DNA from 2 places in the Pseudoalteromonas sp. SR41-1 genome. Region 2 is predicted to be linked to the other one. Evidence: riboswitches for the same ligand, from Rfam matches in the RefSeq annotation. Region 2 holds a riboswitch; the other holds the start of a gene.
The links. A riboswitch is a leader RNA that binds a small molecule or an ion and turns the genes downstream of it on or off. The one in region 2 is predicted to bind lysine.

Region 1: linked by a shared signal. The riboswitch ahead of dapA (4-hydroxy-tetrahydrodipicolinate synthase) and the one ahead of lysC (lysine-sensitive aspartokinase 3) in region 2 are both predicted to bind lysine.

What each region holds. Positions count from the first base shown of each region.
Region 1 is NZ_JACJEK010000013.1:59,309-67,454, forward strand. Features, by position in the region: gene H5118_RS12665 (phospholipase A) at 1-542, opposite strand, end outside; gene H5118_RS12670 (succinylglutamate desuccinylase/aspartoacylase family protein) at 921-2,042, opposite strand; gene H5118_RS12675 (PLP-dependent decarboxylase) at 2,048-3,253, opposite strand; gene H5118_RS12680 (2,3,4,5-tetrahydropyridine-2,6-dicarboxylate N-succinyltransferase) at 3,253-3,993, opposite strand; gene dapA (4-hydroxy-tetrahydrodipicolinate synthase) at 4,009-4,893, opposite strand; lysine riboswitch at 5,084-5,284, opposite strand; gene H5118_RS12690 (DNA-3-methyladenine glycosylase I) at 5,476-6,174, shown strand; gene H5118_RS12695 (YdiU family protein) at 6,183-7,592, shown strand; gene H5118_RS12700 (OmpA family protein) at 7,983-8,146, shown strand, end outside.
Region 2 is NZ_JACJEK010000008.1:169,387-177,532, forward strand. Features, by position in the region: gene H5118_RS09140 (ATPase) at 1-443, opposite strand, end outside; gene H5118_RS09145 (condensin complex protein MksE) at 440-988, opposite strand; gene H5118_RS09150 (hypothetical protein) at 992-2,263, opposite strand; gene nhaD (sodium:proton antiporter NhaD) at 2,486-3,733, shown strand; lysine riboswitch at 3,835-4,007, shown strand; gene lysC (lysine-sensitive aspartokinase 3) at 4,083-5,474, shown strand; gene H5118_RS09165 (4'-phosphopantetheinyl transferase superfamily protein) at 5,521-6,279, opposite strand; gene H5118_RS09170 (sodium-dependent transporter) at 6,421-7,743, shown strand; gene H5118_RS09175 (2-hydroxyacid dehydrogenase) at 7,838-8,146, opposite strand, start outside.

The DNA of each region.
Region 1 (8,146 bases), on a different contig from region 2:
TCTGGTTCGTAGTTGGTTTCACGAAATGGAGAAGAGATTTCTGAGTTATAAAGCTGCCAGTAAGATTGCAGAGTAAAGCCAAAAAATATGGCTTGGTCTTCATCAGAAAAATCATCATATAGAGGCACTTTGATTGAAAGCTGGTATTTTGCTTCTAGGTTGTCTAGTGGCTCACCATCGTTATCATCTGTTAATTCGTCAAAACCATCAAAAGGGCGATCGTTTGGGTGTGATACATACGAAAGCGGTAAAATATAGTTACGCTTATGTGGCGTAATTACATTTCTATTTTTTTTACCGACTTCTTCACGAGCTTGGCGTTTATCAAGCGCGGTAAGTTGTTTGTCTTCTTCAAGGGATGAGCACTTTTTACGCAAGTCATCGAGAGTTTGCTTGCCATCTCCACCAATCACTTCATTTAAAATACACTGTTTTACAAGCTCGATGTCGTTGTCTTGCTCGTTTGTAGCAACTTCTTCTTCTTGTGCGAAGGTAGCGGTACTAATTAAAGCAGAAAGAGTTATCCAGTGGCGCCAGCTCATTGTAATTCCTTGTGAGTTTGGGTTGTTGTATGCGTTAATTTAATTATAACGTCTTTTTACATATGTAACGGTGAACTTTTACTGAATTTGTATTCATAACAAGGTCCATACGTATACAAAGTAAATATAGATCAAAAGAAAAGCGGCCTAAGCCGCTTTTCTAATGCAAATTAACTACTTTAGTTAATTTATACCAATTTTGTTAAAAACATGATCATTCTAGCGTATTAAATAACTCACTAACTACGTTAAAAATTATTTATATAGAACAACTATGTACCATAATTTTAGCCTTGTTATTAAGCTATTTCCTTATCGCTATAATAGATCACTAATTTAATGCAATTGGTATTACTCTCACGCAATGAGAAGGGTGAGCTAAAGCTCAAATATGTTAGTAAAAAACTTATAAAGCTCGGTACCTTGATTAACACTCGCTGAGGCAAAGTGCAAAATAGCAATTGCATCGCAATCAAGAGTAAGTGTTTGCAATGGTTGCTCACTTAAGTAGCGCTCCATGCGTAAAATATTGGCAATAGGCTCACCAGCTTTAATGTGCCCGCCAAGTGGGGCTAAGTATTCAACCATGCCGCCAATAGGGGCGTAATAAGCAAAGTAGTCATCTAAATTACATGCATAACGAGTCATATTGGCTGGCGTATGCGGTGCGTTTTGTAATACGCCTTTGTGATTTAAGTAACTTAAAATGCTGTTTGCATCGTTTAATGCTTCTTTTAAGTCTATTTTTTCTTGGCTGCCTAGCTCTACAGTAAATGCTTCTACAGCTATTGATAATTCGCGACCTTGTCCGCTAAGCGCATCACTTAAATGCCACCATGGGCAAAAGTTAGCTTCATCCATAGCGCCGTCAAAATCACTAGGAATAAGCAATACATGTTCAATATTAAAGTAACGTGCGCTGTCGGTTGCATAGGTTGGGCAGTACAGATGCTTGCTTGAAATAGGGCCTGTGTGTAAATCGAGTACTATATCAGCCTGATGAGCGAGCTTTTGTAAGTTAAGCGCAATGCGTTTACCCGTATTGAGTAAATAAGCAGGGCCGTTAAGTTTGCTATCTACTTCGTCAATAAGTGCCTGTTTGAAGTTACTTTTTAATGTAGCGTCGTCATACTGAGTATGATTTTGTGCAAACTGTGCCACTAAATTTTTATTGTAGTGATACATGCGATTCCAATTAGTGCCCGTAATCGGATCGAACCTGCCAAGGGTAAACTCGCCAGATTTTTGATTACAGCCAATCGGATTTGCATAAGGTACAAGGGTAATATCGCCACTAAGGTTAAGGTGTTTTAATTGCTCAAGCAGCTGAAAAATAACTGCGTTACCTTGCACTTCAGCGCCATGCATATTGGCCTGAATGTAAACACTTGGCCCTGTGCCATCACCTTTTAAACGATACACAGGAATTGTAAGTGGTAAGCCGTTTGCAACTTCCCCTACTACAATGTTCTCTTGGCTAATGTGTGTTGTATTACTCATACTTGTTACCTTAAATAATGGCTGGCATTTTCGGCTTGGCGAACACAGGTAAGTGTACCGTTTTGCAAGGTGTACTCAGCAGCTAGCTCATGGCATAAAAAATACGGCATACTTTCGGTAAAGCCGTAAGCACCGCATTGGCTAAACACTAGCCAGTCGTGCTCATTTAAATCGCTTGGTAAGTTATGTTCACCCAAGCAATCAAGCGCTGTACAAAGTGGGCCATATAAAGTGACTGCTTGAGTTTTAGCACTGGATTCACGCAGTAATGCAGCAGGAAAGTTCTGGCTGGTAACAGCAGGGCGTAATAAGTGATTTATACCGCCGCTTAAAATTACTTGTTCTTGATTGTAGTTTTGTTTGCGCTCTACTACTGGGTTTGCGTAATGACCGCATTCGCCAACGGCATAGCGACCAAGTTCCATCCATAGCTCTTCTACACCCGCATCATTTTTAATTTTAGCGAGCGCAGCAATTAAGTCATCCCAATCAAGTGTTGCTTCGTTTTGTGTATAAGGAATACCTAAACCGCCGCCTAAATCGAGAATTTTAAGGCTAATATTTAAATCGCTGGCAAGTTGGCTAAGAGGTGCAATCATTTGTGACCACAAGTCGCTTAGTTTTTGAGTGCTAAGCATGTTGCCCCACTGAAAAATATGCAGGCCGTCAAATTTAAGCGCAGGGTAGTCAGCTACATTGAGTGCTTGCCACTCATTACAACCCAAACCAAACGGCGTAAGGCTGTCGCCGCCCAGTGGGTTTTTTTCACCTTCAGGCCAGCGTAATTGTACACGCAGTAATACTTGTAACTGCGTGTTTTGTAGTTGCGCTTGTTGGTTTAACCAACGTACTTGATTGAGGCTTTCTGCTACGAATATACGCACGCCGCGCTCAATAAAGTGTTTTATTTGTTTAGGGCTTTTTGCAGGCCCTGTGTTGAGCACGCGCTGCGAGCTAATACCTTGTGCTAGTACTTGCTCAAGCTCACCTTTACTTGCTACGTCAAAATTAAAGCCAGCACTGTCTAAGCTTTGAATAATTTTAGACAGTGGGTTTGCTTTTACCGCGTACCACAGCTTTACATCGGTTTGCGCAACTAAACGCGCAAGATGCGTGTTTAGTTGATCTAGGTCGTAAACAAAAAAAGGTGTATCAAGTTGTTGTGTAATAGTATTTACAGCGGTTTTGATAGGCGTGCTCAAAAAGCTCATTATCGTAAAACCTCTTCAAGCAATAACGATGCATCGCTTTTCTCGTCGCGGTATTTAACTATTAACGCACACGACATGCTTAGGCCTTGCTCGCGCGCCCATTCGTTTGATGCAGGGCGAGAGCCCGGTATTACAATCGCGTACTCTGGGATTGGCTCGCCTTTATCTAGTTGGCGCTCGTTTACGCAGTCGTATACTGGAATAGTTGCTGATAAACGCACGCCAGGGGCAAGTACTGCGCCTTTTTTAATGACTACGCCTTCAACAATAATACAGCCTGCACCAATAAATGCGTCATCTTCAACCACTACTGGGCTTGCACCAATTGGCTCAAGTACACCACCAAGCTGAACTGCAGCACTTAAATGTACGTTTTTACCTACTTGTGCACAAGAACCCACCAATGCGTGGCTATCTACCATTGTGCCTTCGTCGATATATGCGCCAATGTTTACATACGCTGGTGGCATAATAATCGTGCCTTTAGCAACATAAGCACCACGGCGAACACTTGAGCCACCTGGTACCATACGGACGCCATCATCAGTACTAAATTCTTGCGGAGCTAGGTTATGTTTATCAACAAAGCCGCCTGCAAATTCAGTATTAGTGCCATTTTTGAAGGCTTCTAAAATGCCTTGCTTTACTTCTACGTTAGCTTGCCATTGGCCGCTTTCGTTTTGTGATGCAGCGCGTACTGCGCCCGATTCTAAATTATTTAATAGTTCTAACCAGCTCATTATAAAAACCTATATTTAATGCCAAGATAAAATGGTGTTGTTTGCAGTTGTAATGCAATCGGTTTGAGTTAACTCAAGATGTGTTAAAGGTGGACGAAGTTGCGGGCTGCTTAAGCGGCCTTGCAAATGCATCAGTACCTTTACGGGAATAGGGTTTGCGACAGCAAATAGGCTATTAATAGCGCTTGACCACTGGGCAAATAAATTAGGGTGTTGACCACTTAAACTGCGCTTAACAAACTCGTGAGTTTGTTCAGGCCATGCGTTTGCAGCTACCGACACCAAACCTTTTGCGCCAGCTTGAGCAAAATAAGGCATTAGCGCATCGTCGCCACTAAAAATAGCTAAATTAGGCGCCGCTTGGCGGTAAGCTTCAAACTGAGCAATACTGCCGCTCGCTTCTTTTAACGCCCATAAATTTTTATTGTTTTGTAAGTTTTGAATTGTTGCCGCTGGGATGCTAACAGCGCTTCGACCGGGTACGTTATAAAGCATACATGGATGAGCGCTTGCATTTAGTAGGCTTTCAAACCAATGAGTTTGACCTATAGCGCCAGGCTTTGCATAAAGCGGTGAGCCAAGTAAAAAGCTATGAATTGGGAGTGTATTACAGTAGTTAACCCACTCAATTTGTTGCTTTAAGTTACTACCGCCCACAGCTACCATGAGTGGTACTGTTGGTTTTAGCTGGCATACGTGCTCAACAATGGCTTGTTGCTCTTTTAGCGTTAGTGCTAAACCTTCGCCCGTACTGCCAAGTAGCAAAATACCGTTATGTGCCGCTTCTTGATCGCTAACCAACTTAGTTAACGTGTTGTAGTCAACATCGCCGTGTTGATCAAATGGCGTTACGAGCGCGGTCCACAGTGAGTAGTCGTTTAAATTGAAGTTGTTGATCATCTCTCACGAACTTATAATTTGTACCAATTTTATTAAAAACGTGATCATTTTAGCGATAACTAATTTAATGCAATTGGTATTATTCGAATAGTTAAAAAGCTTTATGGAAGGAGCCGCATTAACGTCGTTCGAACTAATAATTCGAAGAGCGAATGGGCTTAAAATAATAGGGCGCACGGCCTTAATATTTAAGACCAGAAGCTCTCCACCAAACTAACAAGCTGCTTTTTATAAGCAGCTATTGGTGACAGTCGCTAGGGTTCAACCTAGTCGCCCGAAATAAACACCTCGCAAAAGTGGTTACTTCTCGGCGTTAATTCCCCTCACGTATGCTTGCTGGAGTTTGCGCTCCTAACATACGCTACCTGAATAACGCACCTCTTCTAGCCCTTTGCACCTGTTTGTAGAGTAAAACTTACAAACCTGTGCAATTTAAATAGGGTAATTACGGCGATTAAAGCATTTTAGCCGTCTAGGTGTCAAGCGACTAAATACAGATTAATTCATCGAAAAAAGGGGTGGTTACGTATTAGGTGCTTTTCTCGTACACTAGCAATATAAGTAGTGAGGTATTTAATTAGTATGGAAAAATTTAGCGATATTTATAAGCGAGCGGTAGAGCGAAAAGGCTCTGAAAAAATGCTTAAGTTATTACTTGCAAAACCGCTATCTAAAAAACAACTAAGCACGTTAAGTGACGACGATTGGCTTGAAGAATTTACTCGAAAAGTATTTCAAAGCGGCTTTTATTGGTCAGTCATAAATAATAAGTGGGCAGGCTTTAGAGAGGTTTTTTGGGATTTTAGCGTTGATAAGTTATTAATGATGCCACCTGATATGCTGGAACAAAAAGCAACGGATGAGCGAATTGTTCGTAACTATAAAAAAGTAAAAACAATTACCGAAAATGCTTACATGATCCACGAAATAGCAGGGGAACATGGCAATTTTAGTCAGTTTATCGCTAATTGGCCGACAGACGATATTATTGGTTTGTGGGCGTATTTAAAAAAACATGGTTCGCGTTTAGGCGGAAATACAGGGCCTTATGCGCTGCGAGCACTTGGTAAAGATACATTTTTACTATCACGCGATGTAGAGAATTATTTGCGTGCCCATAAAATTATAGACGGCGGCTTACAAACTAAAAAGTCACTAAATGCAGCCCAAGCTTTTTTTAACGAAATGCAAAAGCAAAGCGGCTTAAGTATGCAAGAGTTAAGCTTAATTGTTGCTTATGGCGTAGGTGACAACCGTGTTGGTATAAGTCAGCAACAATAGGAATTACAATGAAATTAGTGCCAAGATACACAGATATTGCGGAAAACTTCGCAATAGAAGATTCCCCTGCAAGTGTCGCCTCTCCTCAGTTATTACTGTGGAATGAGAGCTTAGCAAAAGAGTTTAATATTAACGTTGCGGTTGATTTGCGTGCCAGCACTTTTAGCGGTAACGAAAAACAGGTGATTCCTGCAGTAGCACTTGGTTACTCTGGGCACCAATTTGGACATTTTTCACCACGCTTAGGCGATGGACGAGCGCACTTACTGGGCGCTATTAGTGATGATAAAAACCAGTTATGGGATATTCAATTAAAAGGCTCTGGTGCTACTCCTTACTCAAGAGGAGGGGATGGGCGTTGCGCACTTGGTCCTGCTATTCGTGAATACGTAATGAGCGAGGCAATGCATGCGCTGGGAGTTAAAACCACACGCTGCTTAGCGGTTGTTGGTAGTGGTGAAACGGTTTATCGTAATCCGCCACAAGCAGGGGCTATCGTTACGCGTGTAGCAACGAGTCATATTCGTGTTGGCTCGTTTCAATATTTAGCGACGCAAGGCGATGTTGAAGGGCTTAAAAATTTAGCCGATTTAGCTATAGAGCGACACTACCCAGAAATAACCGATACAGGTTCGCAGCGATACTTAGCATTTTTAGGCGCTGTGATTAAAAACCAAGTTAAGCTAGTTGTGAGCTGGATGCGTGTTGGCTTTATTCACGGAGTAATGAATACAGATAATACGCTAGTTAGCGGAGAGACTATTGATTACGGCCCGTGTGCCATGATGAATAGCTTTGATTTTGATACCGTATTTAGCTCTATAGACAAACAAGGCCGCTATGCATTCGGTAATCAACCTAATATAGCTAACTGGAACTGCGCACGCTTAGCTGAGAGTTTAATACCGCTTATTAGCGATGATGACGAGCAAGCAGTTTTATTAATGACGCCATTTATTAATAGTTTTGCTGAGCAGTTTAATGCTGAGTTTACAGCTATGTGGGCACAAAAACTGGGTTTAACTGAATCTAGCGATAGTAGTGGCGAGTTAATAGCAGAGCTGTTAACGCTATTAAAAGATAATCAGCTCGACTACACCAATACCTTTGATGCGCTTACTGAATCCTTAAAAGGAGAAAAAAGCGTACCTGAGTCGCTAATTGAATGGAGAGCTAGGTGGGTAAGTTTAACTGACGATAATAGTTATGAAGTAATGAGAGCGGCAAATCCTCGTGTAATACCGCGTAATCATGTGATCGAAGAAATAATTGCACAATATAACGCTACAGGATCCAGCGAGTTGCTACAGCGCTTTATAAAAATAGCCAGCAATCCATATTCTAACAGTGAAGAGTTATCAGAATTTTGCTCTCCACCGACGAATGATAATGACTACCAGACTTTTTGTGGTACTTAATACTTAACTTTAAATATAACCGCATGATTAAAAAGAGTCATTTTTTAATCAAACATGCGCATATACCTAGGGGGATGCTAATTCTGGTGGTATTATGCGCACAATTAAAACCAAGCAATATTTCTTTGCATTTATAAGTGCATTTAATTTAATTGCTCTTACATTCCTTGCTAAGTACTAATTTACAAAAAACTACTATATTTATTTTTCAATAAAGTTTTAATTTCGCCTATAGTAAGTGGATGTGTGTTGCGACAAGGCATAGAAAAAAGTAATAAACTTTATTTTTCGTTAAGTATTGATTAACAAAGGCTCAGTTAGTCTATATAAAACTGATTGAGCTAGTATCGATTAGCTACAATTTAAAATTGTTCAAATGGGAAGAAAACAATGAAATTAAAATCACTTACAATTGCAATCGCGTTGGCTGCAACTAGCGCATCTACATTCGCTGCTGATAAAGAAGAAGGTTTCTACATTGGCGCATTTGGCGACTACTATGACGCATCTTGGAAAAACATGCGTGACCAAGCCGGTCTTGACGTAAACGAATC
Region 2 (8,146 bases):
TGTGCTTTAAGCTCAATAGGGTTGTAGTTAAGCGATTTTAAATGGTTGAACAGCTTGGTAAATTTAATAATAGTTTTACCTTGCGTGTACTGCTCTAAATCAAGCTTTCCTTGATAACAAAAGTACTGATGCGCGTAACCGGCAATTTTACCAAGTCCTGCAACTCCAATTACTACCGAGCCATGAGGCAAGTTAGCTTCTAGTAAAATGTACGACTGATCGGATGAAAAATAAAACTTACGGGTTTCATCTAAATCGTGTCCGTCCCATTCTGTTAAGCGCAAATCGTTAATAAGCGGAAACTGCAGGGCGTTAATAACCGAGCTTTTACCGGTGTTATTGGGCGCGCAAATAGAGCTGCTTTTATCAAGCGGGATCACACATTTTGCATAGCCTGCGGTGTTAAGTAGGGCGAGTTTGCTTAGTCCGTATAGATTTTTCATTCCTCGTCCTCTGTAATGTAGGTTTCTTCGTTTACTTCCATGAGTGCATCTATGTAGCGGTGAATTGGCGCTTGTAGCATAAAGCCGCCTTCTACTTCACGGGCTAAACCTAAGCGCACCATGCGCAGGTAAACGTCTTTACGCAAATCCGATCCCGAAAATATCTCAAGCTGATCAAACAAATGTTTGTTAATTTGCACCAGCGTTTGCATAAGCTCTAAATCGTTTACGTCGTCAAACAATGCGCGCATTGGGTCTTTACCCGTATTGGCGTAGTGCTCAATTAAAATGTAAATGGTGAGCGCGATAGCGCGAGATATTTTGCCCATATTTGGCGTACTTTCGTCGCTACCAAAATAATAAAAGCCACGGCTGTCGTGTTTTAAATCGTTACCTAAAGCGGTAAATAGGGCGGTGTAGTCTTCTATGTGTTGGTCAAGCTCTTGCCACATTACGTTGTCTTGCTCGCAAATGTGATAACCCGCTACTAATTTTTTATTAATGGCTTGTAGATGAGTTAGCTCGTCTAAGTTTATGTGTGTCATGGTTTATTTACCTGCCTTTGGATCTGGCTGAGGCTCTGAATTAAATGGATATAAAGAAAAGTGCTGACCGGCAATTTTTACGCGGGCTTTTTCATCGCTTTGAATTATTTTAATATCGCTGTCGCTGACTAATTTTTGATACAAAAATAGCATTTCGTCGGCATCGAGATCTGGATAGCTTTCATCTAAAAATTGCAGCAAGGGCTGCGGCTTTTTGCGTTTTTTATTAAAGCGCTTAGCAAAGCTGGTTTTAACATCGTTGTAGTCAGGAATATTAGGCGTAACAAATGCAGGCACGTCTTGCTGGTCAGGCAATTGGTATTCTTCGTGTTCAAATTCAACCAAGCTTGCCATGTAAGCCACAATATGGCGTTGCTGACCAAGTGAATATCGCTGCGCGTCGCTTACAAAATGTGGCTGCACAGCACTTAGCATATTGTCTACGCCATTTTTACGTACAAGCCCAAGTACTTTGGCTGCTTGGCGAGTAATTAAGTTATTACGACGTAACTCTTCGCGTAGCGGCATAAGCATATCGGCACTTTTACGTAAGCTTTCTCGGCCCATTAAATGCATTTCGAGTATACGGGTACGTAATTGCTCCAGCATACGTTTGTCGTTATACGCTTTACCTGAGCGCTCAATGTGCAGTATTTGCTTACTTATTTGCTCTTCAATGAGGATAAAACACGCATGAAATTCACCACGAATATCAACCATTTCAAGCATTGGCTCTATGTATTCGTCAAAGGCTTCTATTACCGCTTTATAACGCTTTTGCAGCGATTGCACTGCATTATTTGATTTGGCTTGTTCAACAATGTTTAAAATAGCGTTTTCGTTGTGCGTATAAAGCTTCATTATTTTACGCACCCGATCATCCATAATGCGGCTGTAGCGGCGCAAATCGTCAAAGTCCTCTATTTCGCCAGCGTTATCTAGGCGGTTACCTAAACGAGCAAGGTCCTCTACTAATACGCTAATTTCTTGCGCTAAACCTAAATGCTCTTCTTGCAGTAAAAAAGTAGCAAAATCAGCAATAGCACGATTTATTTCAAGCTGAGAGGATTTAGCCAGTGGAATTAAAATATCTTGATTTAACAAACGATTTGTTTCTTTATAAATGCGTTCGTTTGACCACGTAGGCTGCTTTTGCTTAATCGCGTTTTGTACGTCTTTTAGGCTAAAGTCAGCCATTTTAAAACGTTTAAATAATAGCTCTAATACACCCCAATGTTCGGTTATGGTGTTTAGCAGCTTTTTAGCTGGGATCATAAGGGGTTACAACATCCTAGTATTTTATTATTGAGTTCTTTTAGAAGACTCATTATTACGTATTTTTAATTAACCTTGTCTGTATATAGTATTCGTTTTTAAGACCATTTAATAATAGTTTTTGCATAGAGGCAGTGCTAAAATTCGCGCCGAAAATAGGCACATGAAATGGAATGTTATTTGTGTGTTCTTTAAAACTATATCAAAGGTTGTTTAACTACCATGGTTTCCTCGATTATTCTAACCCTGATAGCGATTGCATTTTTACTGATCGTTATAGAAGATATAATCCATGTAAATAAAGCTAAAACCACGCTGTTTTTTGGTACGCTTTGCTGGATTCTTCTTTTTATATACCCCCTACACGGGCAAAGCCCCGATACGATTCAACATCTTTTAAACGAAAATATTTTAGAAATTGCCTCGCTATGGCTATTTTTAATGGCTGCAATGACCTTTGTAGCGTATTTAAATTCAAAGGGGTTTATAGAAAATATTGTGCACCGTGTTATGCCAAAAAGTATTAGCGAAAAAAAGCTCATGTTTTTGGTGGGTGGTTTTGCATTTTTGTTTTCGTCGATTTCAGATAACGTAACAGCGACGCTTATATCGCTTGCGGTTGTTATGTCGTTAAAACTTGAACCTAAAAAGCTCGTTAAATACGCCACTCTTATTGTGTTTGGGGTTAACTCAGGTGGGGTATCGCTAATAACAGGTGACGTAACCACACTAATGATATTTTTAGATGGTAAAGTAACCATTGCTCATTTATTACTACTTATAGCGCCAGCACTTGCAAGCGTTATGCTGCTTGCCGCGTTACTGTCTATCGGTATGAAAGGGCGTGTTGAGTTTGCTAGTGCAGGTAAAACCCGCATTGAAAAAACCGACATAACCATTGCTGTTATATTTTTATCTACCGTAGTGAGCACACTTACGTTGAGTGTAATTTACAGCGTACCGCCTCTATTAACCTTTTTGTTTGGCTTATCAGTGATGTTTTTAGTGGCGCAATTTTTAATGCGCAAAAAAGACATAAACAAAGACATAATCGATTTTGTTCGCGATATAGAATACGACACATTATTGTTTTTTGTAGGTGTACTTTTACTTGTTGGCGCACTTAAAGAAATTGGTATGTTGAGTAAATTTACCGACCTATACACGGTAATGGCACCAGAATACGCAAACTACTTAATGGGCATATTATCAGCTGGGGTCGATAACGTACCGCTTACCGCTGCATTATTAAAAGCCAATATAGTAATGAGCCAACAACATTGGTTGTCATTTACGTATGCAACGGGTGTGGGCGGTTCAATGCTTATTATTGGTTCGGCTGCGGGCATTATTGCCATGAGTAAAGTTAAAGCGCTTACCTTTATGAGCTACTTGCGTTTATCGCTGCATTTATTAATTTGTTACACGGTTGGATATGCGGGCTCGTATTACATGGGCAGTTTTATTTAACTCATAAATTATTAAATGCTTGACAGCTAGACGTCTAAACGATAACTTTCAAAGCCCCGCTACTTAGTGGGGTTTTGTTTTATTAGCCACTGGTTAATAAAGCATTCAGAAGAGGTGCGATACTTAGGTACTTAATGTTAGGCGACGAAAGCCGATGATCATTAAGGAGGGAAGTACTCGCCGAGGAAAATAATGGTACGTCGTCATTGTTTTTCGGTTTATGGGGCTGAATCCTCAAAACTGTCACCAATATAGGTGGAGAGCTTCTGGCAGTGGACTTATCTTCAAGCATTCCTTTGCCAAGTTCTTCTTGTTTTATTGCGGTTTGGATACCGCGAAAGGAGACTAAATGACTACCCAATCAGTGCCACAAACAGTATCAGGCGCAAAATCAGATTACATCGTTGCCAAATTTGGCGGAACAAGTGTTGCAAATTTTGAAGCGATGAGTCGCTGTAGCGAAATTATTGTTGCAGATAAAAGCGTACGTATTGTTGCCGTGAGCGCCAGTGCCGGCGTAACTAATCACTTAGTTGCACTGTGTAAATCAAGCATTACTTCAAGTGAGCGCCAAGAACACATAAATGGCGTTCTTGCTATTCAACAAACTATTTTAGATGAATTATCGCTAGATGCCGATTTAGCTGTTGGCTTTAACGAAACCCTAAAAGCATTTCAAACATTGGCTCAAGAGCCACTAACAACCGCTCAGCAACACGACGAGCTACTTAGCTTTGGTGAGCGTTTGTCGTCGTATTTGTTTGCACAGGTACTTCGTTTACAGGGTTTAAATGCCGATCGCTTTGATGTGCGCAAGGTGCTTAAAACAGACAGCCAATTTGGCAAAGCAACGCCCAATGTTTCAGCCACAGCGCAAGCTGCTAAAGAGCATTTAATTCCGTTATTAGACGTTCAAGTAATTGTAACTCAGGGATTTATTGGTAGTGACGAATACGGTCACACCACAACGCTAGGACGTGGTGGTTCTGACTATAGCGCTGCATTACTAGCTGAAGCGATTAACGCTAAAAGTGTGCATATTTGGACCGACGTAGTGGGCATTTTTAGCACCGACCCGCGTTTGTGCGCAAAAGCGACGCCTATTGCACGCTTAAGTTTTGACGAAGCCGCTGAAATGGCAACCTTTGGCGCAAAAGTATTACACCCAGCAACTATTTTACCAGCGAGCCGTAGCCACATTAACGTGTTTGTAGGTTCTAGCCGCGAGCCAGAGCGTGGCGGTACATGGATTGAGCGCGAAAAATCGCAGCAACCAGGTATACGCGCAGTAACGCAACGTAAAAACCAAATATTGCTTACGCTTAAAAGCCCAGAAATGCTACTAGCAAGCGGCTTTTTAGCACGCGTATTTACACTATTAAGTGAATACAATATATCTGTAGATTTGGTAACCACATCAGAAATCAGTGTAGCTATAACGCTTGATAACGCGCAAAACGCCTCGCGCCCAGAGCTTGATCAAAAATGCCTAGATAAGCTTGCAGAGTTTTGCCATGTTTCGGTAGAAAACAACCTAACATTGGTGGCACTTATTGGCTCTGAGATTCAATTACGCCAACACGAAATGAACTTAATGAGTGTACTAAAAGACTTTAACATTCGATTAATTTGTCACGGTGCTAGTAAGCACAACCTGTGCTTTTTAGTAGAGCAAACTGAGTCAGATAACGTAGTACAGTCTATTCATAGCCGTTTATTAGAAAACGATTTTGCTGCGTAAATAACGGTTATTCAGGAAAATTAACTAGTAAGGTTGCTTAACAAAATTAATTAATAAAGTCATTTAATAAAAAGCATCGCCAGTCGGTGCTTTTTTTATGCACCACACTCACATCAAAACAAACATTACTGTCACTGCTATCAGCTACAGTAACGCGATTACTGCAAGCACTCAGCTTTGCACTATTTAATTCGTCAAACACATTGGGGCTAAGTAACTTTGCAATAGGGCGGCTGGTGGCTTTAGCAAGAGACTCTTTTAGTGTCCAAATTCTAAAAAACGTATCTGCTTGGGCTTGGGTATTAGTGGGCTTGGTGATAAGTGTAATTTCATCATTATGATAAAAATGCTTAGCGAGCTTTTCAAACGGGCGCTTTAGGCTTACTTTTTCAATATCAAAACCAAACTCACTTTTATCAAAATTTAGCGCGGCCCCAACCAAACCATGTGAGTGCGAAATACAGGTATTAATAACATCACCACTTACATGTACTTGCAGCTTTGAGCTTGCTTCGTCAAATTCGGTACTCATTTTATTAAGGGGTACGTGCGTATGTTGCGGCTGCGCTACTTTAATAAGGTGTTTTAACAATAACCGCGTCGCTAAATACTCTTGCTTAGCTTGTGGGCTTTTACGGCGGTTTATAATGTTTAACTCAAACGGGCTTAAGCAATCGGGCAAATTAAAGTCACTAAGCTCAAGTGTTTTAGCATTAAATAATAAAATGCTGTTACTCGCTAAAGACAAATTTGCCAATTGAGTTGAAGTAATACTCAAGGCGTTTTTAAAATAGTGTTCAGTCATAAAAGCCCTAAAGCAAAAGAAGTCGCTGATATTGTGAGCGGTTAACGCCACTAACAAAGGCTGGGTACAATTTTATTACTCAGCTGGCATGAAATATGGTTTAATTCACAATAATCAAAATAATAACAGATTTGTAGATGTATGGCACAAGTGCGTGATGGGTTTCAAAGCCGACTTGGTTTTGTTTTAGCCGCTGCTGGCGCAGCAGTGGGTTTGGGTAATATTTGGGGTTTTCCTACGCAAGCGGCCAACCATGGCGGCGGTGCTTTTTTACTGGTTTATTTTATTGTTATATTTTTACTTGCGCTACCTGCGCTGTATACCGAACTTTATTTAGGTCACAAAGCACAAGCTAATCCTGTAAAAGCATTGGGTGATGCATGGCAAAACACTAGCCGTAAAGTAGGTGCAGCAGCCGGTTACATAGGCCTTGCGGGCGCAGTTGTTATGCTAAGTTTTTATTCAATAGTGGCAGGGTGGATGCTCTCGTACGCTATTGAACCCATAACAACCTTTTTTGGGTTTACAGGCGCAAGCGAATTTTTACATAGCGACTCAGTGCTGCGTAATTTTGTATTTACGCCGCTTATGCTTATTTTAACCGCCAGTATTATTTTAAAAGGGGTTAAATCGGGAATCGAAACTTGGTCGCGCCGTTTGATGCCACTTCTGCTTGTGCTGCTTGTTGGTTTAATTGCCTACATTGCAACACTCGATGGCGCAAGCGAAGGCTTTGCCGCGTATTTAATCCCTGATTTTAGCCAAATACTCGACCCTAATTTAATTATTGCCGCAATGGGGCAAGCGTTCTTTTCGCTCTCGTTAGGTGTGGGTTGTATGATGATTTACGGCTCGTATTTACAACCAGATGCTAATTTACCAAAGCTCACAGCAGGTGTTGCACTACTTGATACTGGCGTTGCTTTTTTAGCTGGGTTACTTATTATTCCTGCTATTTATGTGGCGCAGCACAACGGTGTTGAAGTATTTAGTGGTGGTAAACTGATTGGCGAAGGGCAGCTAATTTTTGCTATTTTACCTGAGCTATTTAGCACCATGGGCGAAATTGGATTATTAGTTGGTTTATTGTTTTTTGTATTAATGTCTATCGCATCGGTTACGTCAACTATATCGACGACTGAAATTCCGGTAGCGTTTTTAGTCGAAAACCATAACGTTAGCCGCACCAAAGCAACGTGGGCGGTAAGCGCCGTTGTACTTGTGTGTGCAAGCGCGATTATACTAAATTTTGATTGGTTATTTGGCTTAGTTATTATGCTATTTACTCAATACCAATTGCCGCTTATGGGCTTGTTTTACTTTATTACGGTAGGTTGGATGTGGCAGCGTGGTAATAAATTACACCAAGCAACAACAGGCGTACATTACTGGTTTGCTCAGTATATTCGTTTTGTTTGCCCAATATTAATGACCTTGGTATTTGCAAACGTTGCGTTTGGTTAAGCTCTATTTAAAGTGAATTTTTAAACAAAAAAAGCGAATAGGGCTCACCTTATTCGCTTTTTTTGTGCCTGTTATCTAGGTATAGCTTAGGTCTTTATAAAACCTCATTAGTTAGAGGCCTACCTTCACTTACTTCAAGCGCGTTAAATACGGTTGTGTTTGCTATTTCGGTAAGTGCTTCTTGCGTAAAAAATCCCTGATGCCCCGTTACTAATACGTTTTTAAAGCTCACTAAGCGCGAGAATATATCGTCTTGGTTTATTTCGTCGCTGTGGTTTTTAAAAAAAAGCTCCGATTCTTGCTCGTAAACGTCGAGTCCCAGGTAACCTAGCTTTTTAGTTTTAAGCGCGCTAATACACGCGTTACTATCAAGCAATGCACCGCGAGAAGTGTTAATGAGCAT